Regions from separate parts of the Rhodococcus sp. NPDC078407 genome, predicted to be linked through region 2. Evidence: riboswitches for the same ligand, from Rfam matches in the RefSeq annotation. Region 2 holds a riboswitch; each other region holds the start of a gene.
What was found. A riboswitch is a leader RNA that binds a small molecule or an ion and turns the genes downstream of it on or off. The one in region 2 is predicted to bind S-adenosylmethionine.

Region 1 (10,461 bases), on a different contig from region 2:
GGATCGACCCGGACAAGGACGCAGACGGCCTCCATCCGATCAACCTGGGACGCTTGGTGCTTGGCAAGGACGCTGCACTTCCGTGCACGCCGCGCGGCATCGTGCATTTGTTGCGCCGCTACGACGTGGCTCTCGACGGCGCGAAGGCGGTCGTCATCGGCCGAGGAGTGACGGTCGGTCGACCCATCGGCCTCCTGCTCACCAGGCGTTCGGAAAATGCCACGGTCACGTTGTGCCACACCGGAACCCGCGACTTGGCCGCCGAGGTCTCCCGTGCCGACATCGTCGTAGCCGCGGCCGGAGTCCCGGGTCTGATCACCGCGGACATGGTCAAGCCCGGTGCTGCCGTACTCGATGTCGGCGTGACCCGCACCGAGGACGGATTGCGCGGAGACGTCGCCGACGACGTAGCCGAGGTGGCAGGTTTCCTCTCGCCCAATCCCGGTGGCGTCGGACCGCTGACACGAGCCTTCCTGCTCACCAACGTCGTCGAGCGCGCCGAGCGCGCCGAGCGCGCCGCGGCCGGGAACTGAGCGATCCGGGGATGACCGCTGCCGAGGACTCGCGAGAAGACGACCCGGGTTTCCGGGCAGCCGTAGCGCGCAACCTGCCGATCGTCGCGGTGTCGGTCGTCGTGCTGGCCGCTCTTGTTCTGGTGCTGGCCGATCGCTGGCGGCGCGGCGCGTTCATCTTCGGGTGTGCGGCCCTACTGGCCGCAGTGCTGCGCTTGTGTCTTCCGGAATCACGGGTCGGAACCCTGAGCGTGCGCAGTCGCGGCTTCGACGTGCTCGCGTTGGGGTTCGTCGGCGGAGCGATCGTGTTCCTGTCGTTGTCGATCGACCCGCTGGGAACCGACTGACCTCAGGGCTGGACCGCCCGGCCCGAACAGCAGCGGTGTCAGCGCCGTCCGAGGCGGGCGAGTTCCATGGTCTCGGCCAGCAGTTTCGCCACCGAATCGGCTTCGGTCAAAAAGCCGTCGTGGCCGTCGCGGGACTGAATCACTTCGAGTCCGCGGCAGTGGGGAAGTCCACGGGCAATCTCTTTCTGCAACCGCAGTGGGTAGAGACGATCCGAATCGACTCCGCCCACTATGGTCGGAACCGGCACCGACGCAAGAGCTTCGGTCACGCCGCCGCGGCCCCGGCCCACGTCGTGTCGGTTCATTGCCTCGGTGAGTAGCACATACGTCGCCGCATCGAATCGGTTGACCAACTTCGCAGCCTGGTGCTCGAGGTAGCTCTGTACCGAATATCTCCCGCCGGCCCACGGATTTTCGTCCTGCTGTGGGGAGTTGTCGAACCGAATGTCGAGTTCGCTCTCGGTGCGGTACGTCAGATGCGCGATGCGTCGCGCGATACCCAATCCGGCAGTCGGAGACGTTCCGGTGTCGTGGTAGTTGCCACCGAGCCAACCCGGATCCGCCTTGATCGCAGCGATCTGTGTGGTCTGCGTTCCGATCTGGTCGGCTGTGGCCCGGGCTCCGACGGCCAGAACCAAAGCCGCTGCCACTCGATCGGGATGACTGACGATCCATTCGAGAGTCCGCATGCCGCCCATGGAGCCACCGACAACGGCGGCGAAGCGCTCGATACCGAGGGCATCGGCGACTGCCACCTCCGCCGCGATCTGATCGCGGATGGAGATGTCCGGGAACGTCGAGCCATACGGCGTGCCGTCGGGCGAAATGCTGCTCGGTCCGGTGGTGCCGCCGCACCCGCCGAGCACGTTGGTTGCCACGACGCACCATTCATCGGTGTCGATGGGGCAGCCGGGACCGATCATTCCGTTCCACCATCCCGGCAGGGCGTGATCGGCGTCCGGCGGGCCGGACACGTGAGAGTCCCCGGTCAGGGCATGTTCGACGAGTACGACGTTGCTGCGGTCGGTAGCGAGTTCGCCCCACCGCTGCACCGCGACGGTCACCTGGGGGATTCGCGCACCGTTCTCGAGATCGAGACCACCGATGTCGATGGTGCCCAACCGCCCGTCCGGAGACGGGAGTACCGCCTCCGGACGAACGCCTGTGTCGCAGCTGTGGCTCAAGATGCCGCCGCGCTGAATCCGACCTCGAGATCGGCGATGATGTCGTCGATGCCTTCGATCCCCACGGCCAGGCGAACCAGACCAGGCGTCACTCCCGACGCCGCCTGCTCCTCGGGGGTCAGCTGGGAATGGGTGGTGGACGCGGGGTGGATGACGAGTGAGCGCACGTCTCCGATGTTAGCTACGTGGCTGTGCAGAGTGAGCGCGTTGACGAACTTCTTGCCCGCGTCCACTCCGCCCTTCAACTCGAACGCGACGATGGCACCTTGCCCCTTGGGCAACAACTCCTGGCCGCGCTGGTACCACGGCGACGATTCGAGTCCGGCGTAGTTGACCGAGAGGATGTCGTCGCGACCGGCGAGGAACTCGGCAACCTTCTGGGCATTCGCCACGTGTCGCTCGATCCGAAGGCTCAACGTCTCGATGCCCTGGCTGATGAGGAAGGCGTTGAACGGCGAGACCGCCGCGCCGATGTCACGCAACAACTGCACACGTGCCTTCAATGCGAATGCGGGAGCACCGAGATCGGCGAACACGACGCCGTGGTAGCTCGGATCGGCGGTGGTGAAGTTGGGGTGACGGCCCTGCGTCCAATCGAAAGTGCCGCCGTCGACGATGACGCCCGCGATGGCCGTTCCGTGTCCGCCGAGGTACTTCGTCGCGGAATGCACCACGATGTCGGCCCCGTGCTTCAACGGCTGCAGCAGGTACGGCGTCGCCACGGTGTTGTCCACGATCAGCGGAATGCCGTTCTCGTGGGCCACTGCCGAGATCCCCGGGATGTCGAGGATGTCGTTCTTCGGGTTCGAGATCGACTCGCCGTAGAACGCCTTGGTCGACGGAGTGATGGCGGCACGCCACTGCTCGAGATCATCGGGATCGTCGACGAACGAGACGGTGATACCCAACTTGGGGAGCGTGTAGTGGAACAGGTTGTACGTGCCGCCGTAGAGCCGCGGGCTCGACACGATGTGGTCGCCGGCCTCGGCGAGGTTGAGAATTGCGAACGTCTCGGCGGCCTGGCCCGACGCGAGCAACAGCGCTGCGACGCCGCCTTCGAGTGCAGCGATGCGCTGCTCGACGACGTCCTGGGTGGGGTTGATGATGCGGGTGTAGATATTGCCCGGCTCGGCGAGACCGAACAACGCGGCCGCGTGATCGGTGTTGTCGAACGTGTACGAGGTGGTCTGGTAGATCGGCAGTGCGCGAGCGTTGGTGGTGCCGTCCGGGGTCTGTCCCGAGTGAACCTGCTTGGTTTCGAAGCTCCAATTGTCCGAAGGATCGGTGAACGAATCCTCGGTGGGTGCTCCGGTGGCGTCGACGATGTCGGGGGTCGAATCGGTCATGGCTGGTGATACTCCGTTTTCTGAGGCGACGCTGCCTGAGACAAAACTGTCCGAGACAAGTCTGTTCGAGACGAATCGAATGTCGAATGTTGCTCGAGAAGTCGAGCGCTACGGGGCGTATCGGTACAGCGACACATGAGAGAACCTCCTGACAGGCCTCGACCCCGGGAGGTCGAAGTTTCAGTGGGTCCGCTTCCTGCGGACCCGCGCTTGTCGATTCGGCACTCGGCGTGCCGAACCGGCCTGGTCGTTCACCCGGGGCACCCCACCGCGGTTGGAGGGTTGCCGGCCAGCAAGCCGGGGCTCGATGCTGGCACTCATGACCTGGCGAATATCTTAGCGGGTGCGTACGTGCCGAAGGAACAAGGGCTCGTAGGGCGTCCGGCCGTGCTCGAGCAGATGCTCGGGTGAGGACAATCACCGCACTGTGGCTCGATTACTGGTGCCCAGAGGGAAGACAATGAATGGACTGGCCGTTGCTCTTTGTCGGTTGCGCTTCTGAATCGATTCGGCGAGCCGCCGATGCTCGTCGCTCACATCTCCGATCGAAACGAAGGTAGTACCGCTGTGACTGTCACCGATTCCGCTCTTTCTCGTGTCAGCGCTGTGCGCGGCAGGGTGTCGAGTGGCCTGAGCGTCAGTCATCGACCCCACTCGACTCGCCGCAAACTCGCGATGCTGGCCCTGTCCATCGGCGGATTCGGCATCGGCACCACGGAATTCGCGTCGATGGGCTTGCTGCCGGACATCGCCACCACGATGGGAATCTCCGAGCCCTCAGCGGGGCACATGATCTCTGCGTACGCGCTCGGGGTCGTGGTGGGCGCTCCCACCATTGCTGCTTTGGCTGCGCGCGTTCCCCGGCGAATGTTGCTGCTGGTGCTGATGGTGGCCTTCACCCTGGGCAACCTCGGAACAGTGTTCGCGCCCAGTTTCGACGAGCTCGTCGCCTCACGATTCGTCGCGGGCCTACCGCACGGTGCGTACTTCGGAGTGGCCGCACTGGTGGCCGCACACCTCGCCGAACCGGGTAAACGAGCCAAAGCCGTCGCGATGGTGATGATGGGTCTCTCGGTCGCCAACGTCGTCGGGGTACCGGTGGCAACCTGGATCGGGCAGGCGCTCGGTTGGCGCAGTGCATTCGCTCTCGTGGCTGTGATCGGTGCTCTCACCGTCGCGGCGCTGGCCGTGTGGATGCCGCGGTTGGATGCAATGCCGACCACCAGCCCCATCACCGAGCTCGGTGCACTGCGCCGCAGCCAGGTGTGGATGACGCTGTTCGTGGGAATCGTCGGGTTCGGTGGCATGTTCGCGGTGTACACCTACATCGCATCGACGCTGACCGACGTCGCCGGTCTCGCTCGTGCACTCGTTCCGGTCGCCCTGATGATCTACGGCCTGGGCATGGTCACCGGCAATTACGCCGGTGGCTGGCTGGCCGACCGGTACCAGCTCAAGGGCACCTTCGTCGGTCTGGCCGCAACGGCCGTGTTCTTGGCGATGTTCGTAGCAGCAGCGCACAATCCGATCACTGCACTGCTCCTGGTCTTCCTGATCGGCGCAGCCGGCTCCTCGGTGGTCCCCGGCTTGCAGACGCGGTTGATGGACGTGGCCGAGGACGCCCAGACGCTGGCAGCATCGCTGAACCACGCTGCATTCAACCTGGCCAACGCCATCGGTGCGGCCGTCGGTGGTGCCGTGATCGCCGCCGGCTTCGGCTACACGGCACCCGCCGCCGTCGGCTCGGGCCTGGCGGTGGCCGGTCTCGGTGTGCTGGCCACCGCCATGTGGATGGACAGGCGCACGGCCGTCGAGCGGTAGCGCCCGGTCCCTCCTAACCGGTGATCGTCGCCGCCGTTCCGTCCAGTGCTTCGGTCAGGGCCGGGGTGAGCTTGTCGATGACGTACGGCAAGCTCAGCACGCTGGTGAAGTAGATTGCACCGGCCGTCACCCCGTCTGTGAAGACGAGATTGCCGTCCTGCACCGGCTCCAGCGCGTTGTACACCGCTTCTTTCTCCAGCTGGGCCCGGTCGCCGGGTCCCTCTGTTCCCCAGATCAACACGTCGGCAACGTTGAGCACCGACAGGTTCTCCAGAGGAATGCCGGCTTGGGCGCTGCCGTCGGCCGGAACGAATGCGTCGATGTCGTCGGGGATCACGAAGCCGAGCTTCGTGAGAAAGTCGGTGCTCAGTCCGTCCTGGTACGCAATCGCCTTGCCCTCGTAGAACGCGTTCTGTAGGAAGATCGCCTTCTTTCCGGCGAACTCCGGGTGGGCGGCAGCGGCGTCCGCGAATTTCTGGTTCACGCCGTCGATCAGCTGGTCGACCTCGGACTTCTTGCCCAGTGCGCGACCGATCTTCTCTGCCTGGACGTCCCAGGGCTCGAAGTAGGCGGTGGACGCATCGGACTGCGCGAGCGTCGGTGCGATGTCGCTGAGTGTGTCGTACGTTTCTTCCGTCAGGCCTGCGTTGGTCGCGATGATCAGATCGGGCTCGAGTGCGGCGATCTTCTCCGTCTCGAATCCATCGCCCGTATTCGAGAGCACCTCGGGCTGCGCGTCGCCCAGCGCCGCCTGAGCCCAGGGCCAGGTTGCGTACGGCTGGTCGCCGTACCACTCCGTGACGCCGACGGGTATGACGCCGAGCGCGAGGACGGTGTCCTGTTCGGTGTATCCCGCCACGACGATTCGAGTGGGTTCCGCAGGAACGACCGTCTCACCGAACGCATGCTCGACCGTGACCGGGAAGGCCGAGGAGTCGGACGCGGAGCCCGCCGCGGCGGGAGTCGCCTCGTCGCTCGAACACGCACTGAGCAGTCCTGCGGTGGTCAACGCAATCGCGCACACCGACAGGGTCGTGCGTAGTGACCGGATGTGCATGGAAAACCTTTCGAGAGGGAAGATCGACGAACAAAGGATAGCCGAACCTAAATTAAAGGCAATGCCGAGATCTACCTTCGGGCCCGGCCCAACCTTCACCGAACCTCCACATTTCCCGACGGGCTCCCCCACGTGCGCCCTCTAGGGTCAGTTCTCATGAGCCGCACAGTTCTCGTCGTCGACGACGAGCCCACGATCTCCGAGGCCGTTGCCGCTCGGCTGCGCGGCGAAGGCTACGAGGTCATCACTGCCGTCGACGGCCCTTCGGCCGTCGACGCGTGTGCCCGAATGGATCCCGACGTGGTGGTGCTCGATCTGATGCTGCCCGGGTTCGATGGGCTCGAGGTGTGCCGCCGCATCCAGGTGTCCCGCCCGGTTCCGGTGTTGATGTTGACGGCCAAGTCCGACGAGACGGACATGCTCGTCGGCCTGGGAGTGGGCGCGGACGACTACCTGGGCAAGCCGTTCAGTATGCGCGAGTTGGTCGCTCGCGTGCACGCCTTGGTTCGGCGCGCCGAGCGCACCGTGACCGCCCAACCCCATGCCGTTCGCGTCGGTGACGTGGAGATCGATCATCGGGAACGGAGGGTGACCAATCCATCCGGTGACATCCATTTGACCAGAACGGAATTCGACATCCTCGCCTATCTCGCTGCTCGGCCGCGCACAGCGGTCTCGCGGGAAACGCTGCTGTCGGAACTGTGGGGCTGGGACGATTCGGCCAGCAGTCGCACGGTCGACTCCCACGTGAAGGCGTTGCGTCGCAAACTCGGTGGCGATCTCATCCGCACCGTCCACGGCGTGGGCTATGCCGTCGAGGCACCGCGATGACGCGCATGCTGCCGCGCCCACTGGACCTGGTGCGCTCGTTCAAGCTCAAGGTGTCGTTCATCGTGGGCACAGTGTTGGTGCTTGCGAGCGTCGTCTTCTGGTTCGGTGCGGGTTGGCCATTTCGCTACACCCTTCTCGCGGCGCTGGTGGTGTCTCTGGCCGCGACGCAGTTCGTCGCCCACGGAATGACTTCTCCTCTGCGCGAGATGACCTCGGCCGCAAAGGCAATGGCGCGTGGCGACTACTCGATACGCGTGCGGGCCACCTCGCGCGACGAGGTAGGACAGCTCGCAACCGCTTTCAACACCATGGCAGACGATCTCGAGGCCGCCGAGAAATATCGCCGTGAACTGATCGGCAACGTCTCGCACGAGCTGAAGACGCCCATCGCAGCCCTGCGTGCCGTACTCGAGAACATGGTCGACGGGGTGACCGACGCGAATCCCGCGACCCTGTCGGTGGCGTTGCACCAAACCGAAAGGCTCGGCGATCTGGTCAGCGAACTGCTCGACCTGTCGCGGGTGGAGGGCGGCGTGCTCACCATTGCCCCGGAGGCATTCGACGTGCGGCAATTTCTCGAGGATGCGACCTCTGTACACCGTGATCGAGTGTCGATCGTGGTCTCGCCCGGCGATTCGACCGTCGTGGCCGACCGTTCTCGTTTGACACAGGTGATCACCAACCTCGTCGACAACGCCGTGCGGCATTCACCCCATTCGAGCACCGTGACGCTGCGGGCCCATCGAATCGGTGGAGCGTATGCATTCGACGTCGTCGACCGGGGCCCAGGCATCGCCCTCGCCGATCGCCATGCGGTGTTCGACCGATTCACCCGCGGCGGATCCACCGACGGCGGAACAGGTCTGGGCCTCGGCATCGCCCGCTGGGCCACCGAACTGCACGGCGGAACCATCGAAGTTCTCGACAGCGAAGTCGGCTGCCACATCAGAGTGACCATCCCCGAGCACTGACTTTCTCGATCCACCCGAACCGCGACTGCACGTCCCCGGACCGCAGCCGCCGACCTTCCATGCCCGAAACACAGAAGAAGGAAGCGCCATGACCACGATCGACACCCCGATTCATCCGACAGCGAAGCATCGTCATTCTTTGTGGGGTCCTCGCACCTGGCCGGTGCTGCGGTATGCGAAGGCTCCCCGCGCGGCGCTCCTCGGGGCCGCTGTTGCCGGACTGGTCGGGGCAGTAACCCTGGTGGACAACACGTTCGGTGTGCTGATCACCGCCCTGGCCTTCGTGGCGGTTGTGCTGGCAGCGCGCAGCGGCAGGCTCTCGCGGTGGGAATGGGCAGGAGTGGCAGGAGTGCTGGCATTGGCGAGCGTGTCTGCGCTCAGGGCAGCCGAGTGGATCGTGACGATGTCGACGACACTCGCCATCGTGGTCGCAGTAGTGGTGCTCTCCCGTGCCTGGACGTGGACGGGAATCGCCCTCGGCGGTCTACTCCCTGTGTTTCTTCCGGTGCGCGTGGCTCGGTGGACCGGTCGCGGAGCCGGTTCGATCGATCTCGAGGGGCCACGCCCGGTGCGGATCGGTGTGGTCTTCGTCGTCACGATCGCGCTCCTCGTCGTGTTCGCAGCGTTGTTCGGTGCGGCCGACAAGCGTTTCTCGGATGCTCTGGGCGCGGTGACACCCGAGTTCGATACCGCGTCCGTCGTGGGACGCATTCTGGTCTTCGTGCTCACCGCAGCAGGTGCGCTCGCCGTCGCCTACGTCGCACTGCATCCGCCTCGGTTCGATCGCCTCGCACCGGTGCCGCGTCGAACGGTGCGGTTGTGGGAGTGGATGGTTCCCCTCGGGGCTGTGGTGGCCCTGTTCGTCGTGTTCGTCGGGTTCCAGGTGTCGACGCTGTTCGGCGGGCAGGGGCACGTCCTCACCACCGAGGGTCTGACCAACGCCGAATACGCCCGACAGGGCTTCTGGCAATTGCTCGCGGTCACGGTACTGACATTGCTCGTCATCGCGGTGACGGTCGCGAAGGCTCGGCGAGAAGACCGGGGAGATCGAATCGCATTGCGGGCGTTACTCGGAGCGCTGTGCCTGCTGTCGTTGGTGATCGTTGCGTCGGCCCTGCATCGAATGTCGTTGTACGAGCAGCAGTACGGCTACACGACGCTCAGGTTGTTCGTCACGGCTGTCGAATGGTGGTTGGCATCGGTGTTCGTACTGGTTCTGGTGTCGGGCGTCCGGATGTCGGGGCGCTGGCTACCTAGAGCAGTGGGCGTCGGTGCAGTGCTGACCGTGCTCGCGTTGGCGGCTCTGAATCCGGACGCGTACATCGCGCGGCACAACGTCGATCGTTTCGAGCAGACCGGACGAATCGATACGTCCTACGTGGGTGGGTTGTCGGCCGACGCGGACGCGGAGCTCGAGCGACTGCCCGATTACGTGCGTCCCTGTGTAGAGGCTCGCGGTCCGGTGTTCGTCGGCGATACCTGGCACCTGTGCAAGGACCCGTCGATATCTGTACCCTGAGCAACGAATCGGGTTCGGGCATATCAGGGAGGTGCGAGATGAGATACCAGAGCATGGTCGTCACGTCACTGCTTCTCGTGTCGCTGTACCTGACGATGCCGACCGCAACGGCAGACGTGGCAGTGGTCCTCGTCGCCACGCTGGCGACGCTGATGCTGATCGCGCACCGAGTCGATGTTCCGGCACTGCTACGCCTACTGCCGAATGTCGGCCCCGCCGCAGAGGAACGCCACCGTCGAGGTGCGTTCCGGCGTCAACATCGCCCGGACTCCCCGGGCCGGCCCAGCCACGAGCACCCGGCGCGCTGGTGGGGGCGCTGTAGCTCGACAGTTCCCCCACGCCTTCGCAACCCGTTGTCCGCGAGGCTGCCGCAAGGAACTGAAAATGCTCGACTCTCGTACACTCCACCTGGCGATTCGCCGCTACGCCGGCACGCTGGTCGGTGTCCTGGCCGTTCTTCTCGTCGTCTTCACCGTCGTCGATGCACAACCTGCCGCGCAGATTGCGATGTTCGGTGCGCTGGTCGCGGCGTCGCTGCTGACTCTGGGCGCGACGGTCGATCCCGCCGCTACCGCCTCGCTGGGGCCGACTGCGGACGATACGGACGATCGACGTCTTCGCGGATCGTTCCGTAGGCAAGAGCACCCCGATACTCCCGGACGTCCTATGCCGAGAGCTCCCGGTTCGGTCTTCGGACCGGATCGGTGGCTTTAGTTCTCCTGAGCCACTGCGAGATCCGGTCGACACGCCACTCGACCGACTTCTCTCACAGTGAGGTGTTCCACCATGCTCGATTTCGTCTATTACCCCGTTTCTGCGGTGCTGTGGTTCTGGCACCAGATCTTCGGGTTCGTGCTCGGCCCCGACAACGGC
Region 2 (10,461 bases):
TCGCCGACGAACGGTTCATCGAAGGCTTTCGCCAGCGCATCGTCGCCACTACCGAGATGCTCCGTGCGGATGCGTGCCAGAGCGAGAATGAGATCCGCGGAGTTCGCCGCGGCCGCGAAGCCACTTGCCTTCTGGTACAGCCACTGTGCGCGCTCGCCGAGCGAGAGAATGTTCTTACCGAGGTGACATACTTTGTACTTGCGCCCCGAACCGCACCAGCAGCGGTCGTTACGACCTAGATCGGGGTGATCCTGAGGGACGTACGGCTCCAACATCTCTCGCAGATCCGCGCCTGCGTCGGGATCGATACGGCCGAGAAGAGACAATCCACGCACCGCATCTCCCCGCGTCGACGCGTACTCAACGAGAGCCAGTACTGCAGGCTCGAAATGCGAGTCGGCGTCGAGTGCCTTCTCCAGCGCCTTCTCGGCCGATAGTGCGTCCCCGAGCCGGTCCAGCGCGGTAGCGCGGAACCAGTGCGCAGCTGCGGTCAGCCGCCGCGGCCCTGCACTCAGCAACGCGCCTGCCACATGCAGCAACGACTCCGCGGCCCCCTCGCTGTCGAAATGCCTGTTCAGCGCCAGGGCGGCTACGTCGGATCGAGCAAGTGGGGTGAGCTCATCTGCACCGTCCGAGACCGCCGCCTCGGCACGTTGTCGGGCGTCGTGAGCGGCGTCGCCTCGGATGTCCCGCATGATGTCGCCGAACCAGATGAGTGCACGGGCCCCGTCGGTATGAACTCCGAAGGTGTTCGCGACGATGTTCGTCCGCGTGGTGTCCGCCGCGGCGTCGAAGTCGAATCCTGTGCGGGCCACGTAGTCTTCGGATTGTTCGATGCCGGCACCGGCGTAGATCTCGGACAGCGGTGGTCCTGGTTTCGTGAAGAGGTCCGGTCGGTCGTACATCAGTTGATAAACAACAGCATCGCGCTCGACGCTCTCGCCTTCGGGCACCATCTCGTGCAGCGCGGCAGTGACGTCGATGTGCTCAAGCGGGCCGTCGACCGCTCGAATACGAACCACACCGTCCACCACGACGAGCGATACGAGGTCACCTGGTTCGTAGTCGCTGAGCGTCCCCTCTGGGAGCACGAGCGCTTCGCTGGGCGGCCACTGCGGGTCATCGATGCCGCGAATGGTGAAGATCTCGCCGTCACCGATACCTCGGTACTTCGTGCGAAGGCCAGCGGGATCGTCCGCGAACTGCAAGAGGGTCGTGATGGGCGACAGGTCGTCCATCGAGTCGATGATGTCCGACGCCACCTCCCGGTGGTTGAGCCGGTGAGTGAGGGCGCGGCCCTCCAACAGCGTGGCGACTGCGATGTTCCGCATGTCCGGCAGAAAGGCCAGATCGACCGAATCGACAGTGTCGACGAGTTCGTACATATCGCGCCGGCGTCCGAATCCTCGGTCGGACATGGCAATCGCCCAGCCCTCGGTGCTCAGCGGACCGAGCTCCCGCAAGACATCGAGAGCTGCGGTATCGAGCTCGTCGTAAGCATCGTTGTCGTCCATCGCGGCCAGCATAAACGTGACGGTCGGGAAAGGTGGATACCAGCGCGAGCCCCCGCGTCTTCCATAAGATGTGCGTGTGACTCCCCACCGCACAGGTCGCGACCTCGCCGAAGTGGTCCCACTGTTCGGTCGCCGGGGATCTCGTGCCACCACCGCGGACTTGGCCGACGACGTCGAGCCGACAGCCGAGTCTTCGGTCGAACGGTTGATGCCCCACGGCATCGAGCCCGCAACGCCAGACGCCAGCGAAGAGTTGGCAGCGCTGACCGCATCGAAGCCGATTGCGCAGCTTCGCTCGCTCCTCGGCTGGCTCGGTACATCACGACCGATCACCGGCAGGGGGTTCCGCGGCCAGGGTCGGTTCGCGAGCTGGCGAACGCCGTCGGCGTGGAGTTGGATGGGCGTGCATCGAGGTCGAGATCGATGCTCGAGATCCCAGGGTTGATGACACTGTGGGATGCGGCGAAGGCGGCCGGTTTGATCGAGTTGACCTCCACCACAGCCGTTCCCGGTCCGCATTCGCACGGGTTCGCCCACTCACTTGACAGCTCCCTGGCCGCTCACCGAACGGCACTTTCGCACGTCATCGGTCGTCACTTCTTCAGCAAGGATCCCCTCCGTCCGTCCCCGGCCGTCGATGTCGTTGCCGGACAGATCGTTCTCGCCGCGATGACGAGCACCCCGCGGACGCGGCTGCCGGCAGTCGGCCCGGTCGGTGCCGGGGATCTGTACGAACACATCGAGGCGTTGATACTTCGCGGCATGCTGGAGCATTTCATTGCCGACGGGTGGTTGGTCTGCGACGGCAAGTACACAGTGCCGCAACCTTTTCGCCCGGCCGTTCTGGATGCGATGACATCACTTCCCTACTACGAAACGGATGACACCAGCCGATGATCATCACCGGGTTGTTTTTCGCGGAGTACGCACGGGTTAGCGAAGACATGCTCGATGTCCTCGGCGGGGTCTGGGATACCTGCACGGTTCCCCGCGACACCCGCATGCTCGAATGCCGCCTGGTCGCGCTGTTGCAGACGGGACCTGACGACATCGGTAAGGACTTTCCCGCGACACTCGAGGTGCTCGACGCGAACGGCGAACACATCGTGAATCAACGTGGCCTTCAGATCCCCGGTGCCGGCTTCACCGGGGAGAATCGGTTCTGGTTCCTACCGATGCAGATGGTGTTCCGCGACGAAGGACGGCACAACTTCATCCTCAGCGCCGGTGGGGCCACCGCAAGCGTCGGGCTTCGCATCGCCTTCGGCTGACGTCGGGACGCGATGCTCATGGCCGCGCCGACATCCGATCCCGATCGCATTCTCGGTACCGCTTGCTATACGGGACGCCCAGGTCCATTCGAGGACACGAATTGCATACGCTGTTGCCGAACACCGAGGAGAGCATGTGAACAGTCCATTGCGCGGAGACCAGCACTTTCTCGCACTTGCACTCGAACAGGCGAGGATCGGTTGGGAGGAAGGCGCGGTTCCCATTGGCGCGGCACTCGTTCACGATGGCGAAGTTCTTGCGGTCGGTCGGAACCGCCGAGTCCAGATGAACAGCGCAATCCGTCATGGAGAAACCGACTGCATCGAGCGAGCGGGGCGGCTTCCGGCGTCGGTGTACCGAAAGTCGGTGCTCTACACCACGTTGTCTCCATGCTTCATGTGCGCGGGAACCGCTCTGCTGTACGAGATTCCTCGGATCGTCGTCGGTGAGAACCGCTCGTTCGAGACATCGGAGAGCTTGCTACGCGAGCACGGCGTGCAGGTCGACGTCGTCGACAACGTCGAATGCGCGGAACTGATGGAACGCATGCTCGCCGAGCGCCCGAGCTTGTGGCTCGAGGACATCGGGGAGGACGCATAAGCGCTGCCGCCGAACCGGTTCTGTCTGTGCTCGGGTGACTCAGCGAGCCAGCGCCTGCCAGGTCGCCTCGCCCGCGCGGTACCCCGCCTCGAACAGCCATGGCCACTCGGAAAAGTCCTCAGGATCGACCACCACAGTCTCGACACCGCCGTTCCCGCGCCGCTTCGGCATGTTCGCGGGGTGGAATGGGAAGCGATCCTTCAGGTACGCGGGCTCGAGACTCTGTCGGAATATCATCCACGTCTGCGGCGTGAAGCCCACTGCTTCAGCACGTTTCGCAAGGTCGATCCAAGCTTCGGCATTGGCGTACCTTCCTTCGAGCACCAGCCTTCGAGTCTCGAGCATCGGGAACACCCCGAACCATATCGGCGGATAGCTCAGCAGCGTCTGGCACCAGGCACGACGACGCTCCGGCGGAATGGGTTCCCACTTGGCTTGTGCTGCTGCAAGTCCGTCATCTGCAGACATTGTTCACCTCGTCCTGGAGGTGCGACCCTCCATCGACTTGCGCACCCGCGGTCGCGAGATGCGCCGGTTCTTCCCCTGGGGCACCCTGTCGATGGAGACGGGGTTGCCGGACAGCCGGCCAGGTACCTACGGCTATCGCTCTTGAACCTTCCTCGACAATAGCCGAGGGGTACGGCTTGGACAATCCTGTGGATCGACGCAGTAGCTCGATCAATTCCCAACGAGATCAGCAACCTACAGGTGCACCGGCAACACTCCGGCAAAGGTTCTCGACGTACATCGGACATCCGTCATCATTGACGCGTGATCAAACAGGGAACTTGTTTTGCTTTGCTCGGCGCTGTGATCGCGGTCCTGGGTCACGCAGTGACGGGAACTTCGGGGTACTCGGCGTACGTCTCCGGCGAATCGTTCTATGGACCCGACACCACGCTGGGGCCGTGGGTGCGACCCGTCGTCGCCGCGTCGACCGGCGCGGTGATCGGCATGTTCGCAGGGCTGGTGCTGCACCTGTGTGGCTATCGATTCATCGTCGAACCCTCTCGGCGCGTAGGGCTCGTCGTCGTTGCCGGTCTGGTCGGAGTGACTCTGGGGATGACGCCCGTGCTGATTCTGGTCGGCACGAGCTTCTCCGGTTCGAGTTCGGGCGTATCACCCGACTACTTGCTCCCGATCTATGCAGGCACCGCAGTGTTGGCTTACGTGCTCGGAGTCGCCTCGGTCCGGCTGCTGCTCAGGGCAACTCACGATCCGTTGTCGTCTCGAACGACCAAGGTTGTGGCTGCCTTCTTCCGATCGGCGGTGTCCTCGCAACCCTCGCCGGAATGGGGATTGCCTGGATTCTCGGATTTTCCACGACGGTATCGAACTTTGTCGCGGTGATCGTGGCGGTGCTGTGCGTACTCGCGGCAACCTTTGCACTCGCTCGGGCGTGGGCGTTGCGCACGACGGCATAGAAGCTCGAAGATCGACCGCCAAGATCTTTCAGCCTGAAGCGAATTCGGCCCTCCCGCACGACTCCTGCATGCCCGAATGCCGGCACTGTTGCAGAATGGACCTGACGACTTCGGTAAGGACATGCCCGCGATTCCGACGGCGTTCTCGGTGTCCCTCGCTAACGAACGTCATTCGCCAAGCGCCGTCCAGCGTCGACCAGCCACCGTCGTGGATCCGCCATGGCTGCCTCCACACTGCCGGCAAGGTCCGTCAGCGACACTTTCCGCACCTCGACGTCCGTATCCACCGACCCGGCGACAACGGCCACCGGAACCGAAGCGTCCGAGCATATCTGGACCACATGTCCGACGAGTTTGCCCGTCAGCGACGTGCGGTCGAACTTGCCCTCACCCGTCACCACGAGGTCCGCTGCAGGTACAGCAGCCGACAGTCCTGTCAGCTCCGACACCCGTTCCGCCCCGCCGGATACACGAGCCCCCAGCGCGCACAGACCGAATCCGACTCCGCCGGCAGCGCCGGTCCCCGGCATGAACGGGTCGGCCGGCAAGCCGGCCTCGGCGAGCAACTCGGCCCAGCAGTGCAATGCCCCGTCCAGCATCTCGATGTCGGCGGCCGACGCGCCCTTCTGTGGCCCGAAGACGTGCGCGGCACCGTCGGGTCCGAACAACACCGCACGCGTATCGGTCAGCAATTCGATGTCGGACGGCACTCCCGCGAGGCCCGACGCATCCACCGACCGGGCGGCCAGCAGACCGGCGCCGCCCTCCGGAACGTCCAGGCCCGATTCGTCCAGCACCCGAACACCAAGCGCACGAAACACTCCCAGTCCGCCGTCGGTGGAGGCCGAGCCCCCGAGAGCTACCGAGATGCGATCCGAACCGCAGCCTCGAATGACCTCACCGAGTCCGCGCGTCGTCGCAGCCAATGCATTCAGCGACTGCATCATCGCGATGCCCGAGGACTCCGCCAACTCGATCACCGCCCGGCCGTCTTCGAGCATCAACCATCGCGCGTCGACCGGTCGACCGTCCGGGCCGCAGACACCCGACACCGATGACCATGTCGGGTCAGCCGAGCACGCTGCGAGGACGTCGAGTGTCCCTTCGCCCCCATCTGCCTGCGGCATCGACACCAGGTCGTCGCCGCTGCGGACAGCCGCCCATCCCTCGATCAGTGCCGCGGCAGCATCGACCGCGTCGATGGTGCCTTTGAAGGAATCGGGGGCGAAGAGCACTCTCATGCGATCAGACTGGGCAGAACCAGATCGCGGTAGCGCTGCTTCATCGTCTCGATCACCTGGTCCCCGTTGGTTGCCCACACAGCAGCGTTGAAGATCTCCACTTCCACATCACCCTGGTACCCAGCGCCTCGAACCCAACGACCGATGGATTCGAAATCGATCACACCATCGCCCATCATTCCGCGCGAGAGGAGGGGGTCGGCTTCCATCGGCACCAGCCAGTCGCACACCTGGTACGAGCTGATGCGGCCACGCTCACCAGCAATTCGGATCAAGGACTCCAGATCCGGATCCCACCACACGTGGAAGGTGTCGACGACGACGCCCACTGCCTCCGCCGGGTGCGGTTCGGCCATCGACAAGGCCTGTCCCAGTGTGGAGATGACCGCACGGTCGGCCACGAACATCGGGTGCAAGGGTTCCAGCGCAATGCGCACCCCCCGCTCGAGTGCGTACGGAACGAGCAGAGCCAGCCTCTCCTCCACCCTGGCTCGGGCTCCGACGAGGTCACGATCGGGAATGCCGCCCATGACCATCACGAGCTCGGGTGCCCCGAGTTCGGCGGCTTCGTCGAGAGCGCGACGGTTGTCGTCGAGACCGTCGTCGTCGATCGCCGTGAGGAACCCGCCGCGACACAGGCTCGACACCCGCAGACCGGCGTCGGAAATGAGCTTGGCCGATTCGCTGACACCTGCCTCCTGGATTCGATCCCGCCACGGTGCCACCGCACCCAGCTCAGCTCGCGCGGCACCGTCGACGGCTTGCTTCAGCGTCCAGGCGTTCGTCGTCTTGGTGTTGAGAGACAATGCTGCGTAGGGATTGTCGAGGCCGTACGGTGCGATACTCACGACGCTGCCCCGTTCAGTTCGAGGTAGAGCCCCATGCGGTGTGCGGCCAGCGATGGATCCGCCAGCAACCCTGCGCGATCGGCCAGGACGAACAGCGTCGTCAGATGCTTCACGCTGCGTCCGGATGCCAAGCCGCCCACCATCGAGAACCCAGGTTGCTTGCCGTTGAGCCACGACAGGAACGCAATTCCGGTCTTGTAGTAATACGTGGGAGCGGCGAAAATGTGCCGGCCGAGTTCCTGCGTCGAGCGCAAAATATCATCGGCGCGAGCGGTATTGCCGAGGTCGAGTTCCTGCAATGCCGTCGACGCCGCGGGGTATATACCGGCAAAGATGCCGAGCAGTGCATCCGAATGATGCTGTCCATCACCGATGATCAGCTCGGGATAGTTGAAGTCGTCGCCGGTGTAGAGGCGGACGCCTGCGGGCAGCCCGGCTCGTAGGGCGATCTCGTGCTGGGCGTCGAGCAACGACACCTTCACGCCGTCGACCTTGGGCGCGTGCGAATCGATCAGCGAGCGGAACGTGTCCGTTGCGGTCGAAATGTCTGCGCTCCCCCAATACCCGGCGAGCGCCGGATCGAACATCGTTCCGAGCCAATGTAATACGACGGGCTCATCGACTTCGTCGAGCAGAGTCGTGTAGACCGAAAGATAGTCCTCGGAGGACGTCGCTACCCGAGCCAGGGCACGTGAGGCCATGACGATGACCTTGGCTCCCGAATCGGTGACCACCGCGATCTGCTCGCGGTAGGCGTCAAGTACAGCAGCGAGACCGTCCTTGCCCGACGGCAGCGCATCCAGGTCGAGTTGGTCCGTGCCCGCACCGCAGGCGAGTGACCCGCCGACGTGAGCGGCTTCGGCCCCGGAGCGGCGGATCAGCTCGGACGTCGCGGCCCAGTCCAGGCCCATGCCGCGCTGAGCGGTATCCATCGCGTCGGCGACGCCCAGTCTGTAGGACCAGAGTTCGTGGCGGTACGCCAGGGTGGCGTCCCAGTCGATGTCGGCGGGAGCCCCAGGAGTGTTGTCGCCCATGGCACTAGGGACGACGTGCGCGGCGGCATATGCGACGCGTGAGGTGATGGGTGCGGCGGGTTTGGTCCACTCACCCGGTTCGCCGAGCACGTAGACCCCGTGGCCGGGGAGGGTGATCGACACCCGGGAGTCGACGGCGGTCACAGCGCGATCTCCGGGACGTCGAGGCGGCGACCCTCGGCGGACGATCGCAAACCGAGCTCGGCCAACTGAACACCGCGGGCGGCGGAGAGCAGACCGTAGCGATGCGGCCGTTCGGCAACGACGTCACGCAGGAACTCTTCCCATTGCAACTTGAAACCGTTGTCCAGGTCGGCGTTCGCGGGGACCTCGAGCCACTGGTCGCGGAACGGTTCGGTGACGGGCAGATCTGGATTCCACACAGGCTTGGGGGTGTGCGAACGATGCTGGGCTACGCAGTTGCGCAGTCCCGCGACCGCGGAGCCATGCGTGCCATCGATCTGGAATTCGACCAGTTCGTCCCGGAACACCCGCACGGCCCACGACGAGTTGATCTGCGCTACAACGCCGTTCTCCATCTCGAAGATGCCGTAGGCAGCGTCGTCGGCGGTGGCGGCGTACTCGTGGCCCTGCTCGTCCCAGCGGGTCGGGATATGAGTGGCGGTTTTCGCGGTGACGGTTTCGACCTTGCCGAGTATGCCTTCGAGCACGTAATTCCAGTGGCAGAACATGTCGACGACGATGCCGCCGCCGTCCTCGGCTCGGTAGTTCCAGCTGGGGCGTTGGGCGGGCTGACCGTCGCCCTCGAAGACCCAGTAGCCGAATTCGCCTCGTAGGGAGAGGATGCGGCCGAAGAATCCCTCGTCGACGAGCCTCTTGAGCTTGACCAGTCCGGGGAGATAGAGCTTGTCGTGCACGACGCCGGCCGTGATGCCCGCGTTCTGCCCGATGCGGGCCAGTTCGATGGCTTGTGTCAGCGTTTCGGCTGTCGGCTTCTCGGTGAAGATGTGCTTGCCGGCTTTCATCGCCGACGACAGTGCCTCGGCGCGTCGCGAGGTGACCTGGGCGTCGAAGTAGATATCGATGGACGCGTCATCGATGACGGATGCGCTGTCGGTGGTGTACTCGGCGATACCGTGCCGGTTGCAGAGCTCCTGAAGCTTGGCTTCGTTGCGGCCGACCAGGATCGGCTCCACCTGGATGCGCGTGCCGTCGTCGAGGAGGAGTCCACCGGCGTCACGGATGGGCAGGATGGATCGAAGGAGATGCTGACGGTAGCCCATGCGTCCGGTGACGCCGTTCATGGCGATACGCAAGGTACGGGTTGGTGTGGGCATGAGAGATTGCCTTTTCTGTGCACTGATGACGAAGGACGTGGGACGACGGCGAGCCATGACGGATGGGGCCGTATCGACGGTGTTGCGGAAAGTCCACTACGCGTCGTGGGGGAAAATCAGCTTCGGAATGCGCTTTCCAAGCTATGCTGTCGAGGTCGATCGGTCAAGTGGTGACCGTCGATCGCAATGATTTCGCAGGGGGTGAGGGGTACATGGCCGCAGTACGACTTAGCGATGTTGCCGCGGCGGCAGGCGTCTCGCAGGCCACAGCGTCGCGGGTGCTCAACGGCTCGTCACGAGTACCCGGCGAGGGTGTGGCCGATCGCGTGCGCGCGGCAGCGGCCGATCTCGGCTACATCGCCAACGCTCAGGCCCAGGCGCTGGCCCGGTCATCGACGGGCTTGATCGGTCTCGTGGTGCACGATGTGGCCGACCCCTACTTCTCGTCCATCGTTCGCGGCGTGCAGAACGAGGCGCGCGACGCGGCCAAGCTGGTGCTCTTGGCAAGTACCGAGCGCGATTTCGCTCTCGAACGGCAGTCGGTCGCCACCTTCATCTCGCATCGCGCCGACGCCATCATCCTGGCCGGCTCGAGGCAGAGCGGCGACTTGGACCGAGCATTGGAACAGGAGTTCGCGGCATATCGCGACAACGGCGGCAGGGTAGTGGTGATCGGACAACCGGTGCCGTTCGCCTCTGCGGTCGAACCGGAGAACTTCGCCGCATCTGCGGCTTTGGCGCAGGCCCTGCACGAGCACGGCCATCGTCGCTTTGCCATCATCGGCGGCCCTGGAAACATCCGGACCTCAGCCGATCGTCGCAACGGCTTCGTCGAGACGCTGTGCACATACGGCGTTACACCGGAAATCGAAGTGGCCGGGGACTTCTCGCGAGACGGTGGCTACAGCGCCGCGCGACGCCTGGCGGCTGCACTCGAGCTCTCCCCCGGCCACGGCGTTCCACCGTGCGTATTCGCAGTCACCGACGTCATGGCCATCGGAGCAATCGCAGCCTGGCGTGAGCTGGGCCTGAGCGTGCCGGAAGACGTCTGCATAGCCGGGTTCGACGATATCCCCACGCTGCGCGATCACTCCCCGAGCCTGACCACCGTCGCTCTCTCGTTGGTTGATATCGGCGAGCGAGCCGTTCGACTCGCCCTCGATCCGGAAAGTCACCCGGGAAGCCGGGAGTGGGCACCGGGCACCGTCGTCCTGCGGCGTAGCACCGCTC
Region 3 (10,461 bases), on a different contig from region 2:
CGACGTGACCCCGTTCGACGAGTTGGGCCACCTGTCTGCTCACCGTCGACGGATCCGAATTGACCATGGCAGCAAGCTCACTCGATCTCATCGGCCCGTCACGCAAAAGCCGGAACAGGCAGACGTACGCGGCACCGTCGACGCCGCCCGACGACGAAATCTGCGCTATGTTGCGCTCGCGTAAGCGCTGCAAGCGAACGAGCTGCGTGCCCAACTCCTCGGCGAATTCGACCATGTCAGCCACCGGTGAACTGAGCCGGCCGCTTCTCGAACACGGAGGTGATCGCCTCGGTGAGATCGTGCGAGGCGAGGAAGGCCGCATTCCAGGCCGCGACATACCGCAGCGAGTCGTCGACGCCCGAGGATCGGGAGTGGTCCAACACCGTCTTGATGCCTTGGACCACCAGCGGCGGGTTCGCAGCGATGGCCGCCGCGCACTCACGGGCGGCGGCGAGGGTGGCGTCGTGGTCCGCGAACACTTCGTTGACCAGGCCGATCTTCTCGGCACGGGCCGCGTCGATGTCCTTGCCGGTCAAGGCAAGCTCACGCAGGTGGCCCTCGCCGATGATTGCCGGGAGTCGGGCCAGAGAACCCATGTCGGCGACGATTGCGACTCGCACCTCACGGACGCTGAACTTGGCGTCGGCGCTGGCGTATCGCACGTCCGCGGCGGTGATGAGGTCGACGCCGCCGCCGATGCACCAGCCCTGAACCGCTGCTACGACGGGCTTGCGGCAGTCCGCGACGGCGTTGATCGCCTTCTGCATCGTCTTGATGGTGTCGTGGAACGACGTCCGGGGACCGGCCAGCGCCTTGTCCGCCATGAGAGGGCCGAACGTGCCTGCCATGGCGGCGAGATCGAGTCCGTAGGTGAAGTTGCGCCCCGACCCGGCGAGTACGACCGCGCGAACCTCGGGGTCCACGTCGAGCTGCGCGAACAGCTCGGTGCTCTCGCTCCAGAAGTCGGGGCCCATGGCGTTGCCCTTGCCGGGCCCGAGAAGTGTCACCTGCGCGATGTGGTCCGCGATCTCGACAGAGAAAGCTTTCCAGGTACGTTCCGTCATGCGTGCGAGCCTAGCGGGATCGGCGCAAAATTCCGCACCGCATGTTACGGCGAGTAACGTCTGCGCTAAGTCCCTGCTCAGCTCTGGTGCATACGACGCAACCGGCCCACGATCGATACATGCTGATGCACCAGGGACTGGGTCTGGAAACGTTCAACGACCTGCCGCGCAGCCGAGCGGTGCACGCGCTGTACGAGTGCTGCTGCTCGGTGGCGTGGGCGTCACGGGTGGCCGACGGCCGTCGATATCGCTCCCGAGACGATCTGTTCTCCGCCGCCGACGCCGAATTGACCGAGCTGTCGGACGCCGATATCGAATCACTCGCCGCGACGCTGCCGGAGCCCGGCAAAGTGTGCGCCGCCATGGACCCGGCCACGCGGTCAGCGTTGGGGACCGCTGCCCGGGCCTACACCGAGCGATTCGGTGTCGCCTACGCAGCGAGCCTCATGTTCGATCCCGAAAGATTCGAGCCCGAGACATTTTGATGGACCTGGGTCATCGACTCGACAACGACGAGCCGACAGAGCGCGAGGTCGTACGCAACGAGTTAGTGAAGATCAATCACATTCGACTGAACCGCCTGCTGGGCCCCGAGGGTGGATGGCCCCGGTACTGAACGTTCGAGGTCTCGACCTGTTGGATCAGCCGAACAGGCCGACGACCCGACCGATCAGTCCACCGGCGATCAGAATGGCCAGCAGCGCCACGACGCAGATGACGATCACCGGCATCAACCGGCTGCGCTGCGGCGGTTCGTGATTCGGCCCACCGACTGCTGTCTCTGATGGAGGAGTGTCGCCCGGCGTCACGCTGCCGCCTGCTTCGAGGCCGGCAGTCTCATCGGGATCGGGATTCTGAGCAGTCATGAAGTCGGAGTACCCGGTCGCGCATCCCTCAATCGAGGTGTGTCCTGGCTATCGCTCCGGCGAACAGTTCCGACACCGCGTCGGCGATGACTTCTTCGTCGATGTCCTCGGGATCCACCGAGTGTTCGACGGCCAATCCGGAGATCATCGCCGTCAGTGACGTCGCGAGGCGTCGGGCATCGAATTTCTCGCCGACGCCCCACTGCTCCGCGCGTTCTGCGATGAGTCGTTCCAGGTCGCGCCGCAGCGCGCGGCGGTCGGTGCGGTAGCGCTCGGCGACGGCCGGGTCGCGTCCGGCGAGGATGCCGAATTCGACGGTCAACAGTGGCCAGCGAGGCTCGTCGACCACCCATGAGGCGATCTCGTTGCCTCCTGCTCCTGCTGCTGCACCCGAGTCCAGATCGGAGATGTGGGCGAGCACGCGGGCCGCGAGATCGAGTGAGCGCCTGGCGAGCAACTCGGCGAACAACGCTTGTTTGGACTCGAAGTTGGAGTACACGGCCCCCTTGGTGAAGCCGGCTCGGTCCGCGATGTCGGTGAGCTTCGCTGCGGCGTAACCGCGTTCGGTGAACTCGTCGGCGGCCGCGGCGAGCAGTCGGTCTCGGACGTCGGCACGCTGCGGTCGTCGCTGCGACTGTGTCGCCTCCCACTTCTCTTGCCCTTCTGCACTCACGATACCTAGGGTATTGAATACCTCGGGTATCGACAAGGCCGGAGGGTATCGACACGGTTCAGGAGTTCGCCCATGCGCAAGATGTCACTACTCGCCGCAGCAGTACTGGTGCTACAGCTCGGTTTCGTCCTCAGCTACGTCTCGGCATTTCATCAGCCGACACCGCATGCGATCCCGATCGCGGTGGTGACCGAAGCCGGCTTACCCGAAGGATTGGACCAGCAGACCGCCGATCGACTCGACGCCATCGACGGCGCACCGCTCGACGCCCGCACCGCCGCCGACACCGCCGAGGTTCGCTCGCTGCTGCGCGACAGAGAAATCATCGGTGCCTACGTCGTCGGCGCGAACGGAACGGACACGCTCATCACCGCGAGTGCCGCAGGCAGTTCCGAGGCGACCGCGTTGCAGTCGATCTTCACCGAGGTCGACGCCGCCCAGGGCCGAAAGTTCGTGGTCCGCGATGAGATTCCGGTCGGAGTGCACGACAACCGAGGATTATCCGGTTTCTATCTCTCGGTCGGCTGGGTCGTCGGCGGTTACCTACTGGCCGCCGCCTTCGGACTGTTGATCGGCGCGCCGAACTCCCGTCGCGACATCTGCATCCACGTCGGAATTCTCGCGGTGTACTCCCTTGCGTCCGGAGCGATCGGCGCATTCCTCACCACGCATGTACTCGAAACCTTTGCCGGCCATTGGTTTCCACTCACCCTGCTCGGATCGGGCGTGGTCTTCGCCACCGGCCTGCTCACCATGGGCCTGCGCTCGCTGATCGGCGTCGCCGCCGTGCCCGCCGCGATCGTACTGTTCGTGATTCTCGGAAACCCTAGTGCAGGAGGCGCTTTCGGGGCCGAGGTGCTGCCGTCGTTCTACGCCGCGATCGGACGCTGGATCACCCCGGGTATCGGTACCGAGGGTGTGCGCAGCATCGTGTACTTCTCCGGCACCGGGCTGGGACAGCCGGCGGTAGGACTGGCGCTCTACATTCTGGTCGGCGCGGCACTGCTCGCTGCCGCCGAACTGCGTCGGCGGTCTGCGCACAACCCGGTGCGCTCCCGCGAGAGCAGTAAAGTGTGACCGCATGACCGCCACCTTCCCCTTGCCACTGCCAGATCTCGCCGTCCGCACTCTCGGGGGCGCGGTCGTGTGGGCGAACGACGAGACGTTCGCGGAGAAGGAGAATCTCGTCAGCCCCGGCAAAGCCGACTACTCGACAGCGACGTTCGGGCACAAGGGTCAGATCTACGACGGGTGGGAGACGCGTCGGCGACGCGAGGCCGGGTACGACGAGGCCATCGTGCGTCTCGGCGCACCCGGCGTCGTATCGGCAATCGTCGTCGACACTTCGTGGTTCACCGGCAACTATCCGCCCGAAATCTCGATCGAAGCAGCCGAAGTGAAGGGGTTCCCCTCCCCCGACGAGCTGCGCACACAGACCGAGTGGACCACCATCGTCGCGCGCAGCCCGGTCAACGGTGACAGCGAGAACAGATTTCAGGTTTCCTCCGATGCCCGGTGGACCCACGTGAAGCTGTCCATCTACCCCGACGGCGGAGTTGCTCGGCTGCGCGTCCTCGGCCGCGGCAAGCCCGACCCCGAATTTCTCGCGACCGGGCCGGTCGACCTGGCGGCCCTGGAGAACGGCGCCTACGTCTCGGCGTGTTCCAACATGTTCTACAGCTCCCCCAACAATCTCCTGTTCCCCGGTCCCCCACGGTCGATGGGTGAGGGCTGGGAGACCTCCCGTCGACGCAACGACGCAAACGACTGGGTTCAGGTGCAGCTCGCCGGCAGCGGACTCGTCCGCCTCGCCGAGCTCGACACCACCTGCTTCCTCGGCAACGCACCGGGTGCCGCGTCGTTGCGGGGACGACTCGGCGACGGCGAGTGGATCGAACTACTACCGCGCACGACGCTGCAGCCCGACACCCGCCATCGCTTCGTACTCGACCACGAGACGCCGGTCTCGGAGGTGCGGATGGACATCTTCCCAGACGGGGGAATGGCGCGATTGAGACTCTTCGGTGATCTGGCGGGAGTGGAGCCTGCGGAATGACCAGATAAGGCGGGAGTGGAGCCTGCGGAATGACCAGATAAGCAAGCATCTGCGTAAATGGGACTGGGGCAATAGGGTTGGTTCATGACTCGGCTACTTCATCCGAATGCAGCCCATGTTGCCGACACCCTGATTTCAAGGGGCCATCACGGGGTGATCGTGAACAGTCCGGAGGGCACCCACACCGCCGCCGATGCCGCAGCGGCACTGGGCGTCGATGTGGGCGCGATCGTGAAGTCCATGGTGTTTCTACTCGACGACGAGCCCGTCCTGCTGTTGGTGTCGGGAGCCCACAATGTCCATCTGACGCACACCGGTGAGCGCCTCGGTGGCACGTTGGCCCGCGCCGATCTCGCTACGGCCAAGCATGCCACCGGGCAACCGATCGGCGGCATCGCTCCGGTGGGCCATCCCACCAATCTCGATACGTTCGTAGATCAAGATCTGGCCGGGTACACCGAGGTGTGGGCTGCCGCGGGCCACATCAACACGATCTTCCGGTCGTCGTACACCGAGCTGCTGCGGATCACCGCCGGCCTGGCGATCGATGTGACCTGACCCCGGCGCGCGAACCCTCAGGATGCGAGCGTGGGAGCTACGCGTGAGGTTCCGAGAGTCTCGTCGACTGCGTCGATGTCGAACCGAGTGCCGCGCGATCCCAACAGCGGAAGAACCCCGGAGCTCAGGAACGTCGACTGCCGATCCGCATCGTCATGGACCTGCAACGTGACGCCGTCGGCCACGTCGGCGGCGGTGACGTCGGAGATCAGACTGGCCAGCCCCGACGGTGTGCCGACGTAGCGAATGCTCGCCGGACTGCTCGGCGCATCCAGCGCGGCGAATTCTCGACGAGCCGTTCGGGCATCTGCGGAGATGTGAATCTCGAGGTCGAGAAATACTGCCGTGCCGTCGGCGGATTCGCCGCGTTCGACGGCCTCGGCTCGCAGCCGCGCGCGTTGCTGCTGCGCTTCCCGCAGGTCGGAAGCCTGAATTCGTACGATTTCCGTGGTCGGTGCGACGGTCAGTTCGGACCAGAGCGCCCCGAATTCGACGGCGACGCGAGTGTGGTTGTGCGACATGAGTGGTCCTAGTTCTGGAAGTCGGAGAACGCATTCGGTCGGAGCGGAGCCGAAATCGAACACGAACCGGACGCAGTGCGGCACAGATCCACGTATCTGTTGCACCAGTGGCGGTTGCCCGTCCACACGACACTCACGGTCATGACGCCATGCTAACTGTCTGCCGGCGTGCATGGTGATCCAACCCCGGCCGCGCCGTCCGCCAGTTCAGGGAAGGGTCGCGGGTCGGGTACCGGGTTCCACCAGCCGACGATCTCTTCGTAATGCCAGTTCGGTCCGGACTCGACCAGGGCGGCCACGGCGCCGACCAGTCGATCCACATCGGCCGAGGAGCTGCCGAGGCCGATGCTGGCTCGAACCGCGCCATCCGCATGGCCCAGCCGCCTCAACAGCGGATGGGCGCAGAACTTTCCGTCCCGGACGCCGATACCGTGCTCGGCGGACAGGTACGCGGCCACCTCACCGGGATCGCGTCCGGCCACGATGAAGGTGACGATGCCGACGCTGTCGGGTGCGTCGGCCCACACCTGAAGCTGTTCGACGCCGTCCAGTGCGGCCAGCCCGTCGCGCAAGCGGGACGACAGATCGCGCTCGTGCGCCTGCAACTCGGCGTCGTCGAAGCGGGCGATGGCCTCGCAGGCGGCAGCGAGAGCGGCAACTCCGAGCACGTTGGGGGTGCCGGCCTCGTGCCGCTGCGGTGCTGGTGCCCAGTCGGTGCGGTCGATGCTCACGCTGCGCACCGCGCCGCCGCCGGCCAGATGCGGTTCGCCGACGTCGAGCCAATCACGCGCCCCCACAAGCACTCCCGCACCGAAGGGGGCGTAGAGCTTGTGTCCGGAGAAGGCGAGGTAGTCCACGCCCAGTGCGGCCATGTCGACGCGGCGATGCGGAACCAGCTGGGCACCGTCCACCGCGATTCGCGCCCCGTACCGATGCGCCAGCGCTGCGAGTTCAGCAATGGGCAGTACCTCACCGGTGACGTTCGAGGCACCTGTGATCGCCAGCAGCGCAGCGGGTTTCGCAGCGAGTTCGGATTCGAGACGAACGATCGTTTCGGCCAGGGTCGACGCAGCCACCACCACTCGTCGATCACGCCACGGGAGCAGATTGGCGTGGTGTTCGATATCGAGTACCACGGTCTCACCAGGCACGCAGGAGGCCAACAGGTTCAGCGAGTCGGTGGTGTTGCGCGTGAACACCACTACCGAATCCTGCTGCGCACCAATGAAACTCGCAACGGTCACCCGAACCTTCTCGTACGCAGCCGTGCACACCCGTGAGGCGTAGCCGGCACCGCGATGCACGCTCGAGTAGAACGGCAGCAGTTCCGCGATCCGGTCGGTCACCGCGACCAGCGCGGGGGCGCTCGCCGCGTAATCGAAGTTAGCGTACGTGCAGGAGCCGCCCTGCACCAGCGGTACCTGCAGATCCGTGCCCGAAACAGGGGCAAAAGGAGCACAGGGTCGGGAAAGTACAGATGTCATGACAGATGAAGCCCTCACGTCCGAGGGACCCGCAACCGAGGCGATTCGATGAACGAGTCCGCGCTTGCCGCACCGGTTCTCCGGCGTCGGCCTGGTCGTCACCCGGAGCACCCCACCGCGGAGGAGGGTTGCCGACCAGCGAGCCGGGGCTTGATGCTGGCACTCGTGACCGTGGCCAAGACATTGGCAAACTCGCTGCGGTTTTGTCAAGCCGGGACTCGAACGGACACAGCAGTAGGATTTCCGCGGTGGGAAGTCGCGCTCGTTCACCTGCTGGCAAACAGAACGTGAGATAACCAACGGCGCTGCTGCTCCCCCAGCACTAGAGAGTCATCTACTAACGAACGAGAAGGACGCCCGGTTGTCTGTGCATCAAGAGAACGATCTGCCGGGTTCGAGCGTGGGCATCGCACCTGCACCGGCAGCGTTCCTTCGCTCGTCGCTCGCCCCTCCCGCTCGGACGCTCATCGACATCATCCGCGACACCGCCCATCGCTTCCCCGATGCCCCCGCCATCGACGACGGTGCCGTGTCGGTCAGCTACTCGGAGTTGCTGGACGACATCGCCGAGGGCGCGCAGTGGCTCGCCAATGCCGGTGTTCGGCGCGGCGACCGCGTCGGAATCCGCATGCCGTCGGGTTCGTTCTCGCTCTATGTCGCCATTCTGTCCATTCTCGAGGTCGGTGCCGCATACGTTCCGGTCGACGCGGACGACCCCGAGGAGCGAGCCGAGTTGGTCTTCGGCGAGGCGAAGGTGACGGCGATCATCACTGCGGGCGGTATCGCCGCCGGTACTGCGCCCAGGCAGGACGCTGCCGGGCGCGATACCGGGCCACCCACCGTGGACGACGACGCCTGGGTCATCTTCACCTCCGGTTCGACGGGCACACCCAAGGGCGTCGCGGTCAGTCATCGCAACGCGGCGGCGTTCGTCGACGCCGAGGCGCGCATGTTCCTGCAGCAGGATCCGTTGGGCCCGGGCGACCGCGTGCTCGCCGGTCTCTCGGTGGCATTCGACGCGTCGTGCGAGGAGATGTGGCTGGCGTGGCGGCACGGTGCGTGTCTGGTGCCCGCGCCGCGTTCGCTGGTGCGGTCCGGCTTCGATCTCGGTCCGTGGCTCGTCTCCCGAGATATCAGCGTCGTGTCGACGGTGCCTACACTGGCGTCGCTGTGGCCTGCCGTGGCGCTGGAAGCGGTGCGGCTGTTGATCTTCGGCGGCGAAGCATGCCCGCCCGAGCTGGCCGAGCGGCTTGCCGTCGAAGGCCGGGAAGTCTGGAACACCTACGGCCCCACCGAGGCGACGGTCGTCGCGTGCGCGTCGATCATGGACGGCAAGGGCCCTGTTCGCATCGGATTACCCCTGGACGGTTGGGATTTGGCGGTGGTCGACGCCTCGGGCACTCCGGTGGGGGTCGGTGAGGTAGGCGAACTCGTCATCGGTGGCGTGGGCCTGGCCCGGTATCTCGATCCGGCCAAGGACGCCGAGAAGTACGCGCCGATGCCCTCTCTCGGATGGGACCGGGCGTATCGCAGCGGTGATCTCGTCAAGCTCGAGCTCGAAGGACTGCTGTTCCAGGGCCGCGCCGACGATCAGGTCAAGCTCGGTGGTCGACGCATCGAGCTCGGCGAGATCGACAATGCGCTGCAAGCACTTCCAGGTGTAGGCGGTGCGGCGGCCGCCATTCGTAAGACCGCTGCCGGAAACTCGGTACTCGTCGGTTATCTCGCCAGCACCGACCCGAACTTCGATCTCGACGCCGCTCGCGAGTTGCTGGCCGAGCAGTTGCCTGCGGCTCTGGTCCCGCGGCTCGCGTTGGTGGACGAGATGCCGACGCGCACTTCGGGCAAGGTCGACCGCAATGCGCTGCCGTGGCCGTTGCCCGGCATGGCGGGAGCCTCCGCGCTCGGCGGGACGGCCGGGTGGGTGGCGCAGCTGTGGACCGACATCCTCGGCGCACAGGTGTCCGACGAGAACGCCGATTTCTTCGCCAACGGCGGCGGTTCGCTGTCGGCCGCGCAGTTGGTGACAGCGTTACGCGGACGGTTCCCCGAGGTCACCGTCGCGCAGTTGTACGACCACCCCCGATTGGGTTCGCTCGCACAGTATCTCGACGACTTGAAGCCGGTCGTCGAGGCCGTGCCGCGAGACGTCGCACCAACCTCGCGCACCGCCCAGTGGGCGCAGATACTGGCCACCGTTCCGTTGACCACCCTGACGGGGCTGCAGTGGGTCACCTGGCTCGGCCTGCTGTTCAACGTCATGTCCTGGTTCGGCGACGTGCCCTGGGCCCCGACGCTGTCGTGGTGGTGGGTGCTCGTGGCCTTCATCCTGTTCATCACGCCCGTCGGACGCATGGCGATCTCGGTGATCGGATCGCGCGTGTTGCTGGCCGGGCTGCAACCCGGCGCATACAAGCGCGGCGGAAGTATGCACATAAGGCTTTGGGCGGCAACGCGATTGATCGATGCCAGCGGAGCCTCCAATCTTTCGGGTGCACCGTGGATGGTCTACTACGCGCGTGCCCTCGGCTCGAAGATCGGCAAGGGCGTCGACCTGCACACCCTGCCTCCGGTCACCGGCATGCTCGAACTGGGCGACGGCTGCTCCATCGAACCCGAGGTCGATCTGTCCGGGCACTGGATCGACGGCGATGTCGTCTACATCGGCGGTATCGAAATCGGTGCCGGTGCCACTGTCGGTGCTCGCTCGACGCTGCTGCCCGGAACCAAGGTCGGCAAGAACGCGGTCGTCACGGCTGGTTCCGCCGTCGTCGGACGAGTGAAAGCCGGCCAGATGTGGTCCGGCTCGCCCGCGCAGAAGGTCGGCAAGGCCGATCATCCGTGGCCCGCCGAGACCCCGCCCCGCGCGCGAAAGTGGGTGTTCGCTTACGGCGTCGCATCCCTGTTCCTGTCCGGTATGGCGCTGTTCTCCATCGGCGTGAGCCTGGTGCTCATGGGCTGGTGGATCCATACCGCCGACTCCGTGTGGGGCGCTCTCCAGCGCGGTCTGGTGATGCTGCCCGTCGCGACCCTGCTGTCGTTGGCGGTCTTCGCGGCCATCACCGTCGTGGCCGTCCGGTTGCTCGGCATCGGACTGGTCGGCGGCTATCACCCGGTGCGCAGCCGCATCGGTTGGCAGGTCTGGGCCACCGAGCGGTTGATGGATTCTGCGCGCACGTTCCTGTTCCCGCTGTACGCGTCGCTGCTGACCCCGCATTGGCTGCGACTTCTGGGCGCGA

Region 1: it holds a riboswitch for S-adenosylmethionine, as region 2 does, so the genes downstream of both, ACIGGF_RS15125 (bifunctional o-acetylhomoserine/o-acetylserine sulfhydrylase) here and ACIGGF_RS16200 (mandelate racemase/muconate lactonizing protein) in region 2, are expected to answer to the same signal.
Region 3: it holds a riboswitch for S-adenosylmethionine, as region 2 does, so the genes downstream of both, ACIGGF_RS15355 (aminotransferase class V-fold PLP-dependent enzyme) here and ACIGGF_RS16200 (mandelate racemase/muconate lactonizing protein) in region 2, are expected to answer to the same signal.

Annotation. Positions count from the first base shown of each region.
Region 1 covers NZ_JBITUQ010000013.1:108,532-118,992, forward strand. Annotated here, with positions in the region: gene ACIGGF_RS15110 (bifunctional methylenetetrahydrofolate dehydrogenase/methenyltetrahydrofolate cyclohydrolase) at 1-533, shown strand, start outside; gene ACIGGF_RS15115 (DUF3017 domain-containing protein) at 545-859, shown strand; gene ACIGGF_RS15120 (homoserine O-acetyltransferase) at 898-2,043, opposite strand; gene ACIGGF_RS15125 (bifunctional o-acetylhomoserine/o-acetylserine sulfhydrylase) at 2,040-3,389, opposite strand; SAM riboswitch class IV at 3,591-3,714, opposite strand; gene ACIGGF_RS15130 (MFS transporter) at 4,065-5,210, shown strand; gene ACIGGF_RS15135 (ABC transporter substrate-binding protein) at 5,224-6,267, opposite strand; gene ACIGGF_RS15140 (response regulator transcription factor) at 6,424-7,098, shown strand; gene ACIGGF_RS15145 (ATP-binding protein) at 7,095-8,069, shown strand; gene ACIGGF_RS15150 (DUF4153 domain-containing protein) at 8,158-9,588, shown strand; gene ACIGGF_RS15155 (DUF6412 domain-containing protein) at 9,973-10,302, shown strand; gene yidC (membrane protein insertase YidC) at 10,375-10,461, shown strand, end outside.
Region 2 covers NZ_JBITUQ010000015.1:54,689-65,149, reverse strand. Annotated here, with positions in the region: gene ACIGGF_RS16225 (SEC-C metal-binding domain-containing protein) at 1-1,514, opposite strand, end outside; gene ACIGGF_RS16220 (hypothetical protein) at 1,591-1,959, shown strand; gene ACIGGF_RS16215 (hypothetical protein) at 1,938-2,411, shown strand; gene ACIGGF_RS16210 (DUF6941 family protein) at 2,408-2,785, shown strand; gene ACIGGF_RS16205 (nucleoside deaminase) at 2,922-3,386, shown strand; gene ACIGGF_RS16200 (mandelate racemase/muconate lactonizing protein) at 3,426-3,854, opposite strand; SAM riboswitch class IV at 3,883-4,001, opposite strand; gene ACIGGF_RS16195 (hypothetical protein) at 4,221-4,736, shown strand; gene ACIGGF_RS16190 (glycerate kinase) at 4,969-6,051, opposite strand; gene ACIGGF_RS16185 (sugar phosphate isomerase/epimerase family protein) at 6,048-6,899, opposite strand; gene ACIGGF_RS16180 (dihydrodipicolinate synthase family protein) at 6,896-8,077, opposite strand; gene ACIGGF_RS16175 (Gfo/Idh/MocA family protein) at 8,074-9,231, opposite strand; gene ACIGGF_RS16170 (LacI family DNA-binding transcriptional regulator) at 9,444-10,461, shown strand, end outside.
Region 3 covers NZ_JBITUQ010000014.1:7,022-17,482, forward strand. Annotated here, with positions in the region: gene ACIGGF_RS15310 (MarR family winged helix-turn-helix transcriptional regulator) at 1-235, opposite strand, end outside; gene ACIGGF_RS15315 (crotonase/enoyl-CoA hydratase family protein) at 237-1,064, opposite strand; gene ACIGGF_RS15320 (2-oxo-4-hydroxy-4-carboxy-5-ureidoimidazoline decarboxylase) at 1,184-1,549, shown strand; gene ACIGGF_RS15325 (DUF6480 family protein) at 1,706-1,930, opposite strand; gene ACIGGF_RS15330 (TetR/AcrR family transcriptional regulator) at 1,959-2,603, opposite strand; gene ACIGGF_RS15335 (hypothetical protein) at 2,676-3,680, shown strand; gene alc (allantoicase) at 3,685-4,659, shown strand; gene ACIGGF_RS15345 (YbaK/EbsC family protein) at 4,744-5,217, shown strand; gene ACIGGF_RS15350 (hypothetical protein) at 5,235-5,738, opposite strand; gene ACIGGF_RS15355 (aminotransferase class V-fold PLP-dependent enzyme) at 5,891-7,222, opposite strand; SAM riboswitch class IV at 7,278-7,393, opposite strand; gene ACIGGF_RS15360 (Pls/PosA family non-ribosomal peptide synthetase) at 7,590-10,461, shown strand, end outside.